2 regions of the Labilibaculum antarcticum genome follow, and region 1 is predicted to be linked to the other one. Evidence: riboswitches for the same ligand, from Rfam matches in the RefSeq annotation. Region 1 holds a riboswitch; the other holds the start of a gene.
What was found. A riboswitch is a leader RNA that binds a small molecule or an ion and turns the genes downstream of it on or off. The one in region 1 is predicted to bind cobalamin.
Positions count from the first base shown of each region.

Region 1 (8,884 bases):
TCTGCAGTAAAAGCTGATGTAGTTCCAAACCCAATCGACGAAACGAAGGTTGTGAAGCACCTCAATTTATCAGAGGTAACAATTAATGCGTCACGTGTGAATGCTACGGTAAAAGACCTGCCTCAAAAAATTGAGATTATTACCAAACGAATGATTGAGGCTTCGCCAGCCGTTGATGTTGCGGGTTTATTAAAGCGTTCGGCAGCAGTAGATATTCTTCAGTATCCTGGAGTATCGGCCGTTGTAAGTATGCGCGGATTTAGCCCTTCACCAAGCGTAAAGTATACTACAATACTAATTAATGGAAAACCTTCTGGTACTGATAATATTGCAAGTATTGATTTACAGAATGTAGAGAGAGTGGAAATATTAAAAGGACCTTTTTCGGCACAATACGGATCTGCCGCTATGGCGGGTGTTATTAATATTGTTACCAAGAATAGTTCTGGAGAAATACGGGGTCAGCTAGCCATGGAATATGGAAGTTTTCATAGGTCAAAAGTGAATTTGGCTTTAGGTGGTTCTTTATCTGAAGTTTTGGATTTCGACTTGGGATTTTCATACAACAATCAAGCTAAGGATTATAAGACAGGAGAAAATAATTTGTATGATGAGAAATCTGCTAAATCGATATTGGATGCAAGTACCTATGGTGAGCGAATGGAGAATTCTCAATTCACAACTTACAATTTAAATTCACGTTTGGGAATTGTACTGGCTGAGAACTGGAAACTAAATGTAAATGGTGGATATTATAAGGGAAAGGATATCGAAACGCCTGGTAATTTTTGGCATACAGGAGGAATGGACAAAAAGGACATTGAACGTTTTACAACAGGCTTCGATTTGATGGGTAAGATGAACGGACATCAAATCGAATTCTCGCCTTTTTATTCGAATGAAGAGAATAAGACTTACGATGTTGGCTCCGATGGTTATGGGGATTTTGAGAGTGTTTACAAAACCTACGGTTTTCAATTGAATGACTCTTATCAAATCGGAAATCATAGTTTGGCTGTTGGGTTAGATAATAAAACCGAAAGGTATGAGAGTATGAACTTTGATACCTCTGGAGCGATAGAGGCACCATATCAACCGGATTATAAAAATATAGCCACAGGGATCTATGGGCAGGCTCAATTTAAATTATTGAACGATAAATTGAATTTTATGCTCGGACTGCGAGGCGATAATATCAAATTTAAACTTGATGCTGATAATTTGTTGGGAAATGAGAAGAGTGAAGAGGATTATTGGGTATTCACAAAAAATATTGGTGCAAAATATGAACTAATAAAAGGATTTTCAACCCATGCTAGTTGGGGAGATGCTTTTTTAGCTCCTAAAGCTTATCAAGTTGCTGGTGTATATACTCGAGGAACGACTACCACAGAAGGGAATTCTGATCTTGATCCGGAGAAATCGAACACTTTGGATTTTGGGTTTGGCTATGACAACTATAAGAAAGGAATTAAATTGGATGTAACTTATTTTACGACCCATCACAAGGATAAGATTATCAAAAGTACCTTGCCAAATCACAATTCAACCTATATAAATGCACAGAGTGCAGATATGAATGGTCTGGAATTACTTGCGTCTTATGATATTGGAGCTCTAAAAGATTATGACTATTCATTACGTGTATTTGTAAACTATACACATTTGATCGATGCAAAAGTAAAGTATCAAGACTCGGAAGGAAATGATTTGACAGGAGAAATGAGATACGTACGTGATAATACAGCTTCTTTTGGTGTCGAATTTGATAATTTGAAAGGATTTTCAACACAATTAATGGGTCGGTACATTGGTCATAGATATGAAAACAATTATATGTATTTGGCCGATTACTCCAATTATCCGACTGTTGCAAAGCAAGCAATTGTGTTTAATAATGAAGAGGTTCGTCCTGATTTAATAAATGAAGAGTTACTACGTCACCCTGTTTCAATGGAATTTGATTATTCTACAAGTTATACATTCAAAGAAAAATATATCGTAGGATTAACTATATCTAACTTATTGGACGAGAATTACACCGAAAAGGACGGTTACAACATGCCTGGAAGATCAGTGACAGCCAAGTTTGCTTATCGATTCTAAAAAAGAATTTTATTCAGTTGAAAGGGGGTGTTCCAATTTTGGGATGTCCCTTTTTTTATTGTTTACTGGTTATTAGTAGTTGGGTTGCAATGTGTTTTAAAATATTTTCTAAATAAGAGATTCCTAAATCTGATTTTGTTTTTTTTTATACATTTGCAGAGCAATTGGTTCTCGTGTGTCTGAATATTATCAGATGGAGATGAAAAGGGAATCCGGTTAAAGTCCGGAACTGTTCCCGTAGCTGTAAGCTCAGAAAAAGCTTTTTCACCACAATGCCACTGTCCCGACATGTCGAGATGGGAAGGCCGAAAAAGTTGAGTAAGTCAGAAGACCTGCCAATGCAAACTTATTTTTCAAAACATTCGGAGAAGATGTTTGGAAGACGATTGAATCCTATATTTCTTTTGTTCTATCCTTGTGTTTTCTTCTTTATCATACAATAAGATGAAGTTGAAATATTTATTTATAGTAATTGTAAGTTTTTTGAATTTTAGTGCTTGGTCGCAAACCATGGGTATCGATACCATCCAAATTGAATCTATTGATATTGTTGCACCAAGACTTCAGCATTTTTCGTCCACCGAAAAAACGGTGCTAATTGATTCTATTCTTATTCAGAGATACGATGGAAAAGATTTATCGAGCTTACTTCAGAAAACATCTTTGGTAAATATCTCTTCAAGTGGTGCATTTGGGGCTCTTGCTACGGTCGGAATGCGAGGTGCATCAGGAACACACACATCTGTGAATTGGAATGGGATTCCAGTTAATTCTTTGACAACAGGTTCGGCAGATTTATCTTTAATAAATGCTGGTTCTTTCGATGAAGTTCAGGTGATTTATGGTGCTGTAGGATCTTTATATGGTTCAGGAACCTTAGGTGGTGCTATTGAATTGTCAAATACGCCCGATTGGAAAAAAAAGTCCTCTGTTGGTCTGAATTCTGAAATAGGTAGCTTCTCAAATTCTACAACCAAACTTTTTGGTAAATATTCCAACAAGTCGATTTCTTATTCAGGTCAAGTCTTTTTTCAGTATGGAAAGAATGATTTTTCGTACACCGATTTTCATGATTTTGGATCGCCTAAGGAGCGATTAAATAATAATGAGAACAGAGCATTTGGGACAATACAAGACCTGCACTTAAAAATTAATGAACACTATATTGATTTTGGAGCCTGGTATCAGGTAAAAGAAAAGAATATTGGTGGATTAATGGGAATTGGTGCTCCCATTAGCTATCAGAAACAACGCGATTCGTCCTTTAAAGCTTATGTCGGTTGGAAAAAATTGGTTGGTAAATTTCGTTTGGAAGCAAAATCCGCGTATTTATCAGATTATTTGAAGTATACCGATAGAGGCAGTGCCACTAATACAGGATATAAAATATTTTCAGAGATAGAATCGAAACGTTGGTTAAATGATGTCAACTTGAGATATTATTTCTCAGATAATTGGAGTATTGATATAAATGGTAAATACAGTTGGTTGAAAGGGATCACCAATAATTATGAGGGCGATATTATTGAGAATGAATCACGTTTAACTTTAGCTGCTAAATATACTCCCTTATTAGGCACATTTATTTTCACCTATGGTAAAGAGTGGAATTCGGAGGTTAATCCGCCGGAAATGTATTCATTTAGTTCTTTAATTCATCTTTTCCCAAATATTATAGATATTCGAGCTAAAGCATCGACTCATTACAGAAGGCCCACATTTAATGATCGTTACTGGAATAATTCAGGGAACGTTGATTTAAAGTCTGAGAATGGATGGAATTATGAATTAGGATTAGTGATGCTATCTCAAAAGGCATTGAATGGTGATATTACTCTTGATTTGAATGCGTATAAGGCTCTTAATGATGAATTAATTGCATGGCAACCAGAATCTGGATCTCTTTGGAGACCTGTTAACATAGGCAAGTCAGTTACTCAAGGTGCAGATGTTGAATTAACTCATGTAATGAAAATTAAAAATAACAGCTTGCGTACCTCATTAAAATATGCATATAACGATGCTTACAATAATGATAAGGAAAGCGATAACTATAAGAAGACATTAGCCTATCGTCCGCATCACATAGTCAAATTTTCTTCCGATTATTTATTTGGGAAATGGGATGTTGGATTGTTGGGGACTTTACGTTCAAATACCAATACTTGGGAAGGAGACCAGGTGGATGGTAATTTACTGGTAGATATTAACGCAGGCTATCGTTTCGATACCAATTTTGCAAAAATTAAATTAACAGGTAGAGTAGAAAACTTGTTAGATGAATCATATGAAATTGTTAGGTTTTACCCCATGCCTGGCAGAGCTTATTATTTTGGGGTAAATGTAATTTTTTAATTAATTAGCTATGAAAAAGGTTTTGAATCTTGTATTGGGATTGTTAATTGCAAGTGTTTCGTTAGTATCGTGTTCTGATGACGATGACAATGCAATGCCGAATCTGTCGGTGAATAATGGTATCGTTCTTGAAAATAGTGCTACGGTAACTATTTCAGGATTAGAATTAAATGTTGTGGATGCTGATACCGATGATATTGATATTGTATATACGGTAACAACTGCTCCTGAAAATGGAATTCTTGCTAATACGGCAGACCTTACAACTTCTGTTGATCTTTTTACTCAGGCTGATTTAGTTGCTTCTAAAATTGTATATGTACACAATGGAAGTCAAACTTTAACGGATGAGTTTTCTTTTACAGTTACAGATGGAGACAATCTATTAACAGGTATTTTTAATATTAGTATTGGTGAAAAGCAGATCAGCTATTTTTATGTGTTGAACGAAGGAAGTTCTAATGGTTCAGTTACAATGATCAACAGAAATGATGAGGTGACCAATAATTATTTTTCATCAGTAAATAGTGGAGTTACTTTAGGTCAATTTCCTCAATCTATGGCAATTAATGATGAATATGCATATATTGTTGTGACTACAGGAAGCGGTGCTGGTTATGTTGAAGTTGTTACTGCTTCAGATTTTAAGCATTATGCAACCATTTCTGGATTTTCATATCCTCGTGAAATTGCTTTTGCCAATGGAAAAGCTTACGTGTCGAATGGTAACGGAGCTGATGCAAATTATTCGAAACAAAATAATGAAGTTTATGTGATTGATTTGAAAACAATGACTAAAACAAAGGAAATTGCTGTTGGTGCAGGACCAGAAAAAATGATTGTTTCAGGAGGTAAGTTATATGTTGCAAACAGTGGTGGATGGTCGAACGACGACAATACTGTTTCTGTAATTGATGTTGATACGGATGAAGTGATTGAAACGATTACTGTAAAATATTGCCCTAAAGATATGGTAGTTGATGTAAATGGAGATGTTTGGGCATATTGTGGAGGTAAGCCAGATTATTCCAATTATCCAGATGTGACTATTTCTAATATAGGAATCTCAAAAATTACAACATCGTCTAATGAGGTAATATCTTATGAGTTAACAGATATTTCATCGGGTACAAAGATGATTGCAATTAACAAAGCTAAGGATGTTGTTTATTTCATATCTGATGCCGTTTATGCAATGAACATTGATGATACAGCTTTACCAACAGCTAAATTTATTGATGCTACATTTTACGGAATGGATGTGAATCCTGTTAATGGAAACCTTTGGTTGAGTGAGTCGAATGGTGCAACTACTGCTGGAAAAGTTCATGTTTACTCTTCACAAGGTGATAAAATAAAGGATGTTATTGTAGGGAATTTTCCAAATTCAACAATGTTTAGTTACTAATTAAGTAATTATTATATAAATGTAAGTGGCATTTCTAAATAAGAAATGCCACTTTTTTTATGCTCAGTAATTTCTATCTATTTCTTAGATAAATTTATTAAGTTTAACGTTCCTAAAGCCTAATACTAACAATTAATCAATTGATTCTATGAGAACTTCCTTACTATTTTTGTTGCTGATAAGCGCACAAGTTATGAATCCTTTTAATTCCGATGCTCAAACAAGTAATTCCATAGGCATAATTCCAAAGCCATCAAGAATTATTACTACTAAGGGGAGTTTATTGTTAAAAGAAGATGTAAAGATATTCTTTTCGGAAGGAATTGAAGATGAAAAGGTTTTGCTTTCCTATTTGAGCGATCAGATTAATCAGTTGACAGGTGTTCGAATTCCTAAAAAGATAACAAGAAAACTGCCAGCATCGAACAAAATCATTTTTAAGAAGGTAAATGATGAAAATTGGGGAGAAGAAGAATATTCTTTAATTGTTGATGTTACTGGAGTTTTAATTGAGGCTAATTCGGGCAAAGGATTTTTTTACGGAATACAATCTCTCTTGCAGTTAGTTTCTCTAAATGCTGAGCTGAAAATTCCTTACGTAAAGATATTGGATGAACCAAGATATTCGTATCGGGGAATGCATTTAGACGTGTGCCGTCATTTCTTTTCTGTCGATTTTATCAAGAAATATATCGATTTAATGGCCATGTATAAGATGAATACTTTTCATTGGCATTTAACCGAGGATCAGGGATGGAGAATAGAAATTAAGAAATATCCGAAACTAACAGAGATTGGTGCATGGCGAATCGAAAAGGATGGGAGTAGGTACGGAGGGTTTTATACCCAAGATCAAATTAAAGAGATTGTAAAATATGCTGCCGATCGTTTTATTACAGTAATTCCTGAGATTGAATTACCGGGTCATTCTGTAGCAGCCCTCTCTGCTTATCCTTATTTGGCTTGTACCGAAGGTCTTTTTAATGTCGAAAATGAATGGGGCGTATTTGATGATGTGTATTGCGCAGGAAAGGAGACTACTTTTGAGTTTTTGCAAAATGTATTACTAGAGGTTATCGATTTGTTTCCGTCAGAGTATATTCATATTGGTGGCGATGAGTGTCCTAAGTCAAATTGGGCATCATGTCCTCTGTGTCAGAAACGTATTAAAGAAGAAGGTTTAAAAGATGAACATGAATTACAATCCTATTTTATCCAGCGTATAGAGAAGTTTTTAATAAGTAAAAATCGCAAGATTATTGGTTGGGATGAGATATTGGAAGGTGGTTTAGCACCTGAGGCAACCGTTATGTCATGGCGGGGAACTGAAGGTGGTATTCAGGCTGCAAAACAGCAACACGATGTGATAATGACACCTGGATCCCATTGTTATTTTGATCATTACCAAGATGAAAATTACATTGAACCTACTGCTATTGGAGGTTTTTCTCCACTAAAGAAGGTGTATGAATTTGAACCAACACCTTCAGAATTAAATGAAGACGAAGCAAAATACATTCTGGGAGCACAAGCAAATGTTTGGACCGAATATATGCATACTTCAGATCGGGTAGAGTATATGGTTGCTCCTCGAATTTGTGCTTTGGCCGAAGTAGTGTGGTCGGCGAAAGATCAGAGAAATTGGGCTGATTTTCAGCTTAGGATGAATCATCATTACGAATTATTGCATAAAAAAGAGATAAATTCATTTATACAGGCACCGCATGGTGGAGTGAATAGGAATTTCTTCTTCGATCGGATGAAATTACCTTTAGAGGTGAAATTGCAGAATACTGAAATAAGATACACATTGGATGGTTCGAAGCCAGATGTTAATTCTAAAATTTATACCGAACCATTGGTGTTGAAAAATACGACTAGCATTAAAACTCAAACCTTTCACCAATCAGGCTTAAAGAGTAAAATTAGAAATATTGAATGCATTAAAATTTTGCCATTGGTGCCGGATACGATATCAGAACTTGCGCAAGGATTAAGATATAAGATTATTAAAGGGAAATTTAATAATCTTAATGAGTTAACTAACGATGAAGTAATGGAGTGTGGAGTTCTTGATAAGATTAAGTTCCCTAAAGATATTGAAGAGGACTGCTACGCGATGGAAATTACGGGATTTCTAAAAATTGATAAAAAAGCAACTTATACCTTTTTTAATTACGCTGTCGATCCTGTTCAAATATCCATTGGTGGTCATGTTTTAATTAATCAGGAAGGACTAAATTCAAGATATGAACGCAGAGGTCGAATTCATCTTGATGAAGGCTTGTATCCTATAAAAATAATAATGGTGAAAAACACTCCCTACGCTAATCAGCAAGTTTCTTGGTGTTCAAATTATTTTTACCAAATACCAATCAATTCAGAAAATCTATTTCATTAATAAATACAGATCTCCCATTATTGAAAATGGGAGATTTTTGTTGTAATAGGTTTACTTAATAAGTGTTTTGAAAAATTCTTTGATTTTATGTATCTTGTATATAAAAATAGAAATATGGAATCTAAAGAGGGAAGTACCAGCTTAAGTTTATTTTATAAAGAAAAATTCGATTCTTTTTTGCGTAATCTATCAGTAGCTGAGCAAATTAAAGAAGAAGACATTCATAAGTTACGTGTGGATATAAAATACATACGAAGCTTATTGTTATTGATCGAAGAATTGAATTTTGATTCCGATATTGCCGCAAAGCTTTTGAAACAGCTAAAAAGCATTTTTAATAGTGCAGGTAAACTGCGTGTTATTCAGGTTTCTAAATCATTGATGTTAAAAGGTGGTGTTGAGATACCTGCTGAGATAATGCTTATTTTAAATAGAGAGTTGAATTCAAAAGCGGATAATTTTAAAACAAGCCTTACTGAATTTGATCTTCTTAAATTTAAACAAAGAATAACAAGCTTGTATTCAGTATTAAACAAGGTAAATATTTCTGAATTAAAAATAAAAGTTGATAGCATCATCCATGATGAATTGGAAATCGTTAACCGATTATTTAA
Region 1 is NZ_AP018042.1:4,297,048-4,305,931, forward strand. It holds gene ALGA_RS17030 (TonB-dependent receptor plug domain-containing protein) at 1-2,106, shown strand, start outside; cobalamin riboswitch at 2,254-2,460, shown strand; gene ALGA_RS17035 (TonB-dependent receptor plug domain-containing protein) at 2,551-4,461, shown strand; gene ALGA_RS17040 (cadherin-like domain-containing protein) at 4,472-5,869, shown strand; gene ALGA_RS17045 (family 20 glycosylhydrolase) at 6,018-8,270, shown strand; gene ALGA_RS17050 (CHAD domain-containing protein) at 8,385-8,884, shown strand, end outside.

Region 2 (8,884 bases), 190 kb from region 1:
TTTTAAGAAATTTAATTTCTAATGCCATTAAATATACCAATGAAGGTGGTTTAATTCAATTGGATGCGATAAAAGAGAAATCTTTTGTGAAAATAACAGTGAAAGATGATGGAACTGGGATGCCAAAAGATATTCAGGATCGGCTATTTGATGTGACTAAGACAACAAATAGCATTAGAGGTGTACACGATGAACAAGGAACAGGATTAGGTTTAAGTATTTGTACTGAATTAATCCGTATTCACAATGGCACCATTCGCGTAGAAAGTGAAGTGGGAAATGGAAGTACATTTGAAATAAAGTTTCCTTTTGTGCGATAAAAAGAAAGTATTACTTGTAAGCAAATAATTGCTTTAACAATCCATATGTTTTTTTCTTATAAAAATAATTTATTGCATGATTGTGGAATAAAATTCAGGCGCTTTTCTGTGCTTGGTGGCTTGCTCGTAAGCGTAGGCGTATTGAATCAATTTTTGTTCTGAGAATGCTTCGGCAAAGAAAGAGATTCCCACTGGCAAACTATGAACAAAACCTGCAGGAACCGTAATGTTAGGATATCCTGAAACAGCTGCAGGTTCGCTGCTTCCTCCACCATAATGGTCCCCATTAATTAAATCAATATTCCAGGCAGGGCCATTTGTCGGAGCAATTAGTACATCTACTTTGTTTTTCTTCAGTGTAGCATCAATTCCTTTTTTTCCTGACAGTTCTTTACATTTGGCTAAGGCTTCCAGATATTTTTTTTCAGATAAATCTCCCTTTTTATTGGCCATCTCCATAATTTCCTGATCAAACCATGGCATTTCAAGATGTTTGTATTGCTCATTAAATTTAATAATGTCGTCCAGATTTTTAACAATTGGGAATCTGCATTCATTTAGATATTTATTCAAATTATGTTTGAATTCGTATAGAAGAACTTCAAATTCCTCATTCCCATATTGATGTAGGTTTTCTAATTCAACATAAACAAGAATTGCACCTGCATTTTTTAGGTCTGCAATTGCTTGTTCCATTAATTTGTCGACTGCTGTATGAAATCCAAATAGTTGGCGAACTACACCAATTCTAGCTCCATTTAAGGCATCTTTTGAAAGATTCTTGGCATAATTAAGACCTGTATTGTTTTCGTTCATTGTAATCGGATCCTTATCATCTCTGCCACACATCGCAGTAAGAAGTAGTGCCGCATCTTTAACACTTCTGGCAATAGGACCGGCAGTGTCCTGAGAATGGGCAATAGGTATAATCCCAGATCTGCTGACTAAGCCCACACTTGGTTTAATCCCAACCACACCATTGTGTCCCGAAGGGCAAACAATTGATCCATCAGTTTCGGTACCTAATGCTGCAACACATAAATTTGCAGCTACGGCCACACCAGAACCCGAACTGGAACCACAAGGAGAGCGATCAATTACATATGGATTATGAGTTTGTCCACCGCGGCCACTCCATCCGCTCGACGAACGTGTGCTTCTGAAATTTGCCCACTCGCTTAAATTGGTTTTAGCCAGAATAATTGCTCCTGCATTTCTTAATTGTTGAACAACAAAAGCATCTTTTTCGGCAAAATTACCTTTCATAGCTAATGATCCGGCAGTTGTCATCATTTTATCTGCAGTGTCAAAATTATCTTTTAGCATGATAGGAATGCCATGCAAAGAACCTCTCAGTTTACCAGCCTTCCGTTCCTCATCCAGAGTTCTCGCAATGGCTAAGGCGTCAGGATTTTTTTCTATAACAGCATTAATCGCCGGACCATTTTTATCAATTTTTTCAATTCGGTCAAGATATGATATAATCAATTCCTCCGAATTTAATTCGCCATTTCCCATCATTTCCTGTAATTCAGAAATACTTTTCTCATTAAAAAGGAATGTGTTATAATCTTCTAGGTTTAGTTTTTTTGTTTCCGAAGATGTTTCGTTTTGACAAGAATGCAATCCAAATGCTGTAATTGTACTTGCTCCAAGAGCAGATAAGGAGATAAATTGGCGACGTTTCATAGGTTGAGGCTTAGGTTTGTGCCTTAAATGTATTAAAAAAAGAAATATTTCAGGATTTAATAGGTCGAATTATTCTTTGGTTATTTCCTTATAATATGGATCTGAAAGTGTTATTGTGTAGAGCTTTGAGAACTTTTCTGAGTGTTTAACGTATATGTAGGATGTCAAGCAATTCGTTGAAAAGATAATACGGATGTTGTTTTTTTTTTAACTTGCACCTGTGATTTGTATTAATTCAACCTTAATATTGAACTGCAACGGACAAATAAAACCATGATGAAACAGTATAAAAGTTTAACATTTCCTGCGCTTTTTACAGAAACAGTAGAGAAATTCGGCAACTGTAACGCAATGGCCCTTGTGGGGCAAACTCCTTTTACTTATAACGAGGTATATTCTAATATTCAAGCCTTGATTGTATTTTTTGAAAAATTAGGAGTAAAACCTGGTGATAAAATTGCTCTTTTGAGTACAAATATGCCTAATTGGGGTATGGCCTACTATGCAACCACTTTTATGGGAGCAGTAGTTGTACCTATGCTACCCGATTTTAGTGAATATGAGATTGAAAACATATTGAGGCATTCAGAAGCAAAACTAGTTTTTGTTTCAAAAGGATTGTTGCCAAAAATAAAAAATCTTGATGTTGATACTTTGCATCACAAGCTTGCAATTGAGGATTTCAGTCTGATTTCTTCGAATAAGAATGAAATTAATTTTGATTCTTCACTAACACCTGAGTGCAGGTATGAAGTGAACGAGGAAGATATGGCGGCAATTATTTACACCTCCGGAACTACAGGAAGTTCAAAAGGTGTAATGTTGTCACATAAAAATATTTGCTCTAATGCGATTGCATCAAAAACGATTCATCCTATAGATGAAACGGATCGTTTTCTTTCCATATTACCATTATCTCATACTTATGAGAATACTTTGGGCTATGTGATACCTATGATTGCTGGTGCTTGTATTTATTATTTGGGTAAAGCTCCGGTTCCTTCATTGTTGATTTCTGCATTTAAGGACGTGAAACCAACCATTATGTTTTCGGTTCCTTTGATTATCGAAAAGATTTATAGGAGTAAGATTTTGCCATCAATAAATGGTAAGGCTGTTACCAGATATTTATATAAGATTCCTTTTTTCCGCAAAAAACTAAATGCCATAGCAGGAAAGAAATTGATGGAAACCTTTGGAGGTAAATTAACCTTTTTTGGTATTGGTGGTGCGAAATTGAATTCGCAAGTTGAGCTTTTTTTACGTGAAGCAAAATTTCCATATGCCATTGGTTACGGATTAACCGAAACAGCACCATTAATTGCTGGAAGCGGTCCGGCAATTACTAAATTTAAATCGACAGGCCCTGCTTTAGTCGGAGTTGAGCTGAAAATCAATAATCCTGATCCTATTACTCAAATTGGTGAAGTTTGGGCAAAAGGGGATAATGTAATGATGGGTTATTATAAAGAACCTGAGAAAACCAAAGAGGTGCTTACAGAGGATGGTTGGTTTAAAACCGGAGATCTCGCAAAAATGGATAAGGACAATTACTTATACATTGAAGGTCGTTTAAAAAATATGATCGTAGGAGCAAGTGGTGAAAATATTTATCCGGAAGAAATTGAATCGGTAATCAATAACTTTAAGCATGTAGTCGAATCTGTAGTTATTGAACAGAAAGGCAAATTAGTCGCAATGGTTCATTTTAATTATGAGGAGCTGGAACAGCAATATCATAATGTTAAAAAAGAGATGGGTAATTATGTTGATCTTACAGTCGATGAATTGATGCAGGAGTTACAGGTATATGTGAACTCCCGGGTGAACAAATTTTCACAGGTTCAATTGATCGTGGCTCACGTTGATCCATTTCAGAAAACAGCAACACATAAAATAAAACGATTTTTATACTATTAGAAATACAAAAGGCTGATGAAAATCAGCCTTTTTTTTTGCCTTGTATTTTGTATCGATTCTTCAAGTGACCAACTGTAAATAAGGGAAGTGTCTCCAGTGAATTTTTTTTTCCGGTCGATTTCGGTCAGGGCCTCGAATTCCGGACCAAACCTTTCAAATGCGCTCATAAATCCAAAATATCTATCCGGAATATCCTTTACCATTTTACCAACCAACGAGACGGCCTTTTTCGAGATGATTAATCAAGAAACATTAACTGCACCAACGATATCAGTCACGATATTAGATGCATCACCTGCTACTCCTGTTTCTATATCTTTTAATATTTCACCTAAATCTCTTTGGCTTTTTCTTGTGAGTCTTAAGTAGATATGAACATTTAATTCTCTGTCTTTAAGCATTTTTCTGCTTAGGATATATAAGCCTTCAGAACCCGGTTGATTGGAGTCTAAGAAATATTCATTATCATGACGCTTACTTTAAACGGTTCTAGAGGAATTGTAGTCGCCATTATTTTATCCGCTTCGATTGTGTGATCTGCAATTATTACAAAGTGTAATTGCCCGCTTTTCTTTGGGCGGTAAATTCGAATTCCATCAATTTACAGTCTTACTTTACTCATGATAATAGAAGTTTAGATTAGCATAAATGTAGAGAACATCATATTATGACACATAATAAAATATAGGTGTGGATGTTTTCTTTTATGTTCTGGACTAAACTTGTAAAATATGTTTCTCGACAGATGTGAGACTTATTTCATATTTGTATGTGTCAGATTATCAGGATAGATTGTGGTTGGTGTTATTCGAAGCTCAATAATGATGTGAGGAATGCTTAAAATCTTGAATTAATATTGATACATTTGTTTCGCGATTTGGCAATATCCTATCACTTGATTTGATATTAAAGAGGGAATCCGGTTTGAGTCCGGAACTGTACCCGCAGCTGTAATCTCTATACCAAACTCTGTTGCATGATGTCACTGTATCTTATGGAAGATATGGGAAGGCGCAACAAGAGGGAGAAAGTCAGAAGACCTGCTTAAAAGCAATTTTGTTTAATCGATACTTTCGGGACTAAAAGTTAGATTATGAAGAGAAAGACTATGTTTATGCCTAAGTGGCATATTATGCTTGGTTCGTTAATTCGGAACCAAATTTTAAAATTTAGATCGGTTATAGATGACACTCTGTTCATCTCGTTTATTGATAAAACGAACTGGTTAACTCCAAAACTTTATGAAAGAGCGAAGGCAGAAAAATGCGATTCGCAAAAGTTTAATTTTTGGAGCCTAAGATTACTCCCAAATTAATACAATTTAATAATTCAGCTTGTTGTTTTCAACAGGACCGAATTGTTGTACTCATAACTTAAAGGCAAACTACCGTTTGTATACTTTAAAATCAAGATGAAATGAATCCTAAAAGAGGTAAAGTGAGCATTGTTGGTGCTGGTCCGGGCGATCCTGAATTAATCACACTGAAGTCTATTCGCGCCATTGAAAATGCAGACGTAGTACTATATGATTATTTGGTAAACAAGGAATTGTTAGCCTATTGTAAATCTGATTGTGAAATTATTTACGTTGGGAAAAGGAACAAACAACATACCTATCCACAGGAAGAGATCAATGGAATGCTGATTGAGTTAGGATTAGCAGGAAAGAAGATTGTACGATTGAAAGGTGGAGACCCATTCGTATTTGGTCGTGGCGCGGAAGAGATATTGGGTTTGAAAGAACATGACATTGAGTTTGAAGTGATTCCTGGTATTACGGCAGGATTTGCTGTTCCTGGAGCCGCTGGTATTCCTGTTACATTGAGAAATGTGGCTTCTTCAGTAGCTTTTTTCACAGGACATCAGTGTGATAATCACAAAACAGAAATTCAGTGGGATAAGATTGCTACGGGTATTGATACTCTTGTTTTCTATATGGGGGTTACACAGGCAGCACGAATTGTTCGAAATCTGATGGCAAATGGCAGGAAACCAGAAACACCGGTTGCCATGATTCGTTGGGGAACTTTGCCGGAACAGGAAGTGCTAAAAGGAACTTTAGGAAATATTGTGGCAAAGATGGAGGAGCATGATTTTAAACCACCGGCAATATTTATTGTTGGGGAAGTAGTCGCCTATTCAGAACAATTATCACCACTGATTAATCAAATGGCCGAAACAGAAATTTGATAGCTATGAACAGAAAAGGAATTTTACTGTGTGGGCATGGAACCCGCAAAGAAAGAGGAGCAAGAGCTTTTCAAGAGTTTGCAGAGCGATTTGCGTCTCAAGTTACGGATTATGAGGTTGAATATGGATTTTTGGAGCTGTCTGAACCGGATTTTGAGACGGGTGTGAAGCGATTGCTTGAAAAAGGAGTCTTAGAGATTATTGCTATTCCTGTCTTTTTATTTACAGGAGTGCATATGGAAAGAGATATTCCTTATGCCTTAAATGGCCTTCAGGATAAATATAAGGTGAAGATTCAGTTGGCCAATTACATCGGGACATGTAATGAAATGGTTGAGTACGGAGTGCAGCTCATAAGTGAAACTCTTAAAAATAAGGATTGGAAGATTGATGATACTGCATTTCTGGGACTAGGTATTGGAGCTTCCAAAGCCGAGGCCAATGCCGATTTGGCGAAGATGACCCGTTTGATTCAGGAAAAACAGAATTATCCTTTTGCTGTTAATGCCTACACGAGCAACATGACTTATCCGGCATTGCCTGTGGTATTGGATTGGTTGAAGGTCTTGCCGTTTAAAAATATTGTGATGTTGCCTTTTGTATTTTTTCCTGGAGTTTATATGGATAAAGCAAATGATACGATGGAGGTTTTTGCAAAAGAAAATCCGGATAAGAACATCGCAATTGCACCCTTGTTAGGTGATGTGAATGGATTGTTTGAGGTATTGAATACAAGATTACAAGAAGTGTTAGACGGAAAAGTTGATTTGGTAGCAACTACTGTTTTAACCGGGGTGGAGCCACACAATCATCATGGACACGATCACGGGCATAGTCATGATCACGGACATCATCATCAATAATAGAAGAGGGGAATAAAAGATATGAGCGGAAAAGTGTTTGGTGTAGCGTTAGGACCGGGAGATCCTGAGTTAATAACGGTGAAAGCCTTGAATTGTTTGAAGAAATCGGAGAAGATTTACTATCCGGCAACGCAATCATCAAAAGGAAATCAGGATAGTTTTTCATTGGTGATTTTGAAGCAATTGGATGTAGAGGAGAAGAAATTCATCCCTATTAATGTACCGATGAGTAAAGATCGATCGCATGCGGTGAAGGCTTATGCTGATTTGTTTTTAAAAGTACAGAAAGATGTTGAAGAAGGCAAACAGGTATCAGTTGTGAGTGAAGGTGATATCTCATTTTTCAGCACATTTTCCTATTTGCTTGAAGATTTCAGGAAGAATAGTGTCGATTTTGAGATGATTCCGGGAGTTCCGGCATTTATTTTAGGAGGCTCGGTAGGCAAACTGCCATTGGTCACTCAAAACGACAAGCTTCTGGTTGCTCCCGATTTGGAAAATAAGCCGGAGCTAAAGGCTTTACTTGCTCAAAATCAAACGGTGGTTTTAATGAAAATTTCGAAGGTTCGCGAGTGGATTAAGGAATTCATTGAAGAAAGCAAATTGCAATTTTTTTATGGGGAGTATTTAGGAACCGAGAAGCAATTTACCTGCACTGATATGGACAGCTTGAGGGACAGGCAAATTCCATATTTCGCCATTTTAATTTTTTACGGAAACAAATAATATATCATGCCAAATATACTTGGAAAAATAACCGTTGCAGGCCTCGGACCAGGAAGTCCGGATCTATTTTTAAATCCGGCAATAGATGCAATAAGAGAAGCCGATGTGGTGATAGGATACAAATATTATTTCCAATTCATAGAATCATTTCTAAAAGAAGGAACAGAATGTATGGATACGGGAATGCGTCAGGAGGTGCAGCGTGCCGAAAAAGCTTTTGAATTGGCTGAAACAGGAAAAGATGTTGTTGTAATCAGCTCGGGAGATGCCGGGATTTACGGAATGGCATCGCTTGTTTTCGAAATGGCTGAGAAAACGCAATCGAAAGTAGAGTTAAGAGTTATACCGGGAATTTCTGCTTTTCAGGCGGCAGCAGCAAAATTGGGCGCTCCACTTAGTCACGATTTGGTTATTCTTTCCTTGTCGGATTTATTGACCAGTTATGCTTTGATCGAAAAGCGCATTAAAGCGGCAGTAATGGGCGATTTTGTAACAGCAATTTACAATCCTAAAAGCAAGAAAAGATATTGGCAATTGTATCGCTTACGGGAATTGTTTTTGGAGGAAAGAGAAGAGACAACACCAGTTGCTATTGTGCGTCAGGTGGCTCGTGCCGAGGAACAAATTACTTTGACAAACTTACGCGATTTCGATCCTGAAATGGTAGATATGTTCTCGCTTGTAATTATTGGAAATTCACAAAGCTATATTTCTGGTGATCGATTTATTACACCACGCGGATATTACGACAAAGAAGAGGAAACGGGAAGACCGGGACCATTGATTATGCAGGAAAGCTTCAGAACCATTGCTTCCGAATTAAAAGGAATGGATTTGCCTTTGGAAACAAAATGGATGCTCTTGCATTGCATTCATACATCTGCGGATTTTGAATTGGCTAAGATTTTGAAAGTTCAGAATAATGCAGCTCCGAAATTGAATGAATACCTTCAAAAAGGGGGTGTAATCATTACCGATGTTACCATGGTTCAGTCGGGAATTCGCAAGAAAGCCTGCGAGAGAATGGGAGTAGAGATCAAGTGTTATTTGCACGATCCCCGAACCATGGAATTGTCCGAAAAACATGGCATCACCCGCACTCAGGCTGGAGTTCGTTTAGCAGTTGAAGAGCATCCTGATGCAATGTATGTGTTTGGAAATGCACCAACAGCCTTG
Region 2 is NZ_AP018042.1:4,487,088-4,495,971, forward strand. It holds gene ALGA_RS17840 (tetratricopeptide repeat-containing sensor histidine kinase) at 1-320, shown strand, start outside; gene ALGA_RS17845 (amidase) at 390-2,009, opposite strand; gene ALGA_RS17850 (AMP-binding protein) at 2,286-3,929, shown strand; gene ALGA_RS23020 (hypothetical protein) at 4,172-4,330, opposite strand; cobalamin riboswitch at 4,791-4,991, shown strand; gene ALGA_RS17860 (hypothetical protein) at 5,023-5,244, shown strand; gene cobA (uroporphyrinogen-III C-methyltransferase) at 5,346-6,119, shown strand; gene ALGA_RS17870 (sirohydrochlorin chelatase) at 6,125-6,982, shown strand; gene cobI (precorrin-2 C(20)-methyltransferase) at 7,004-7,708, shown strand; gene cobJ (precorrin-3B C(17)-methyltransferase) at 7,715-8,884, shown strand, end outside.
Region 2: linked by a shared signal. The riboswitch ahead of ALGA_RS17860 (hypothetical protein) and the one ahead of ALGA_RS17035 (TonB-dependent receptor plug domain-containing protein) in region 1 are both predicted to bind cobalamin.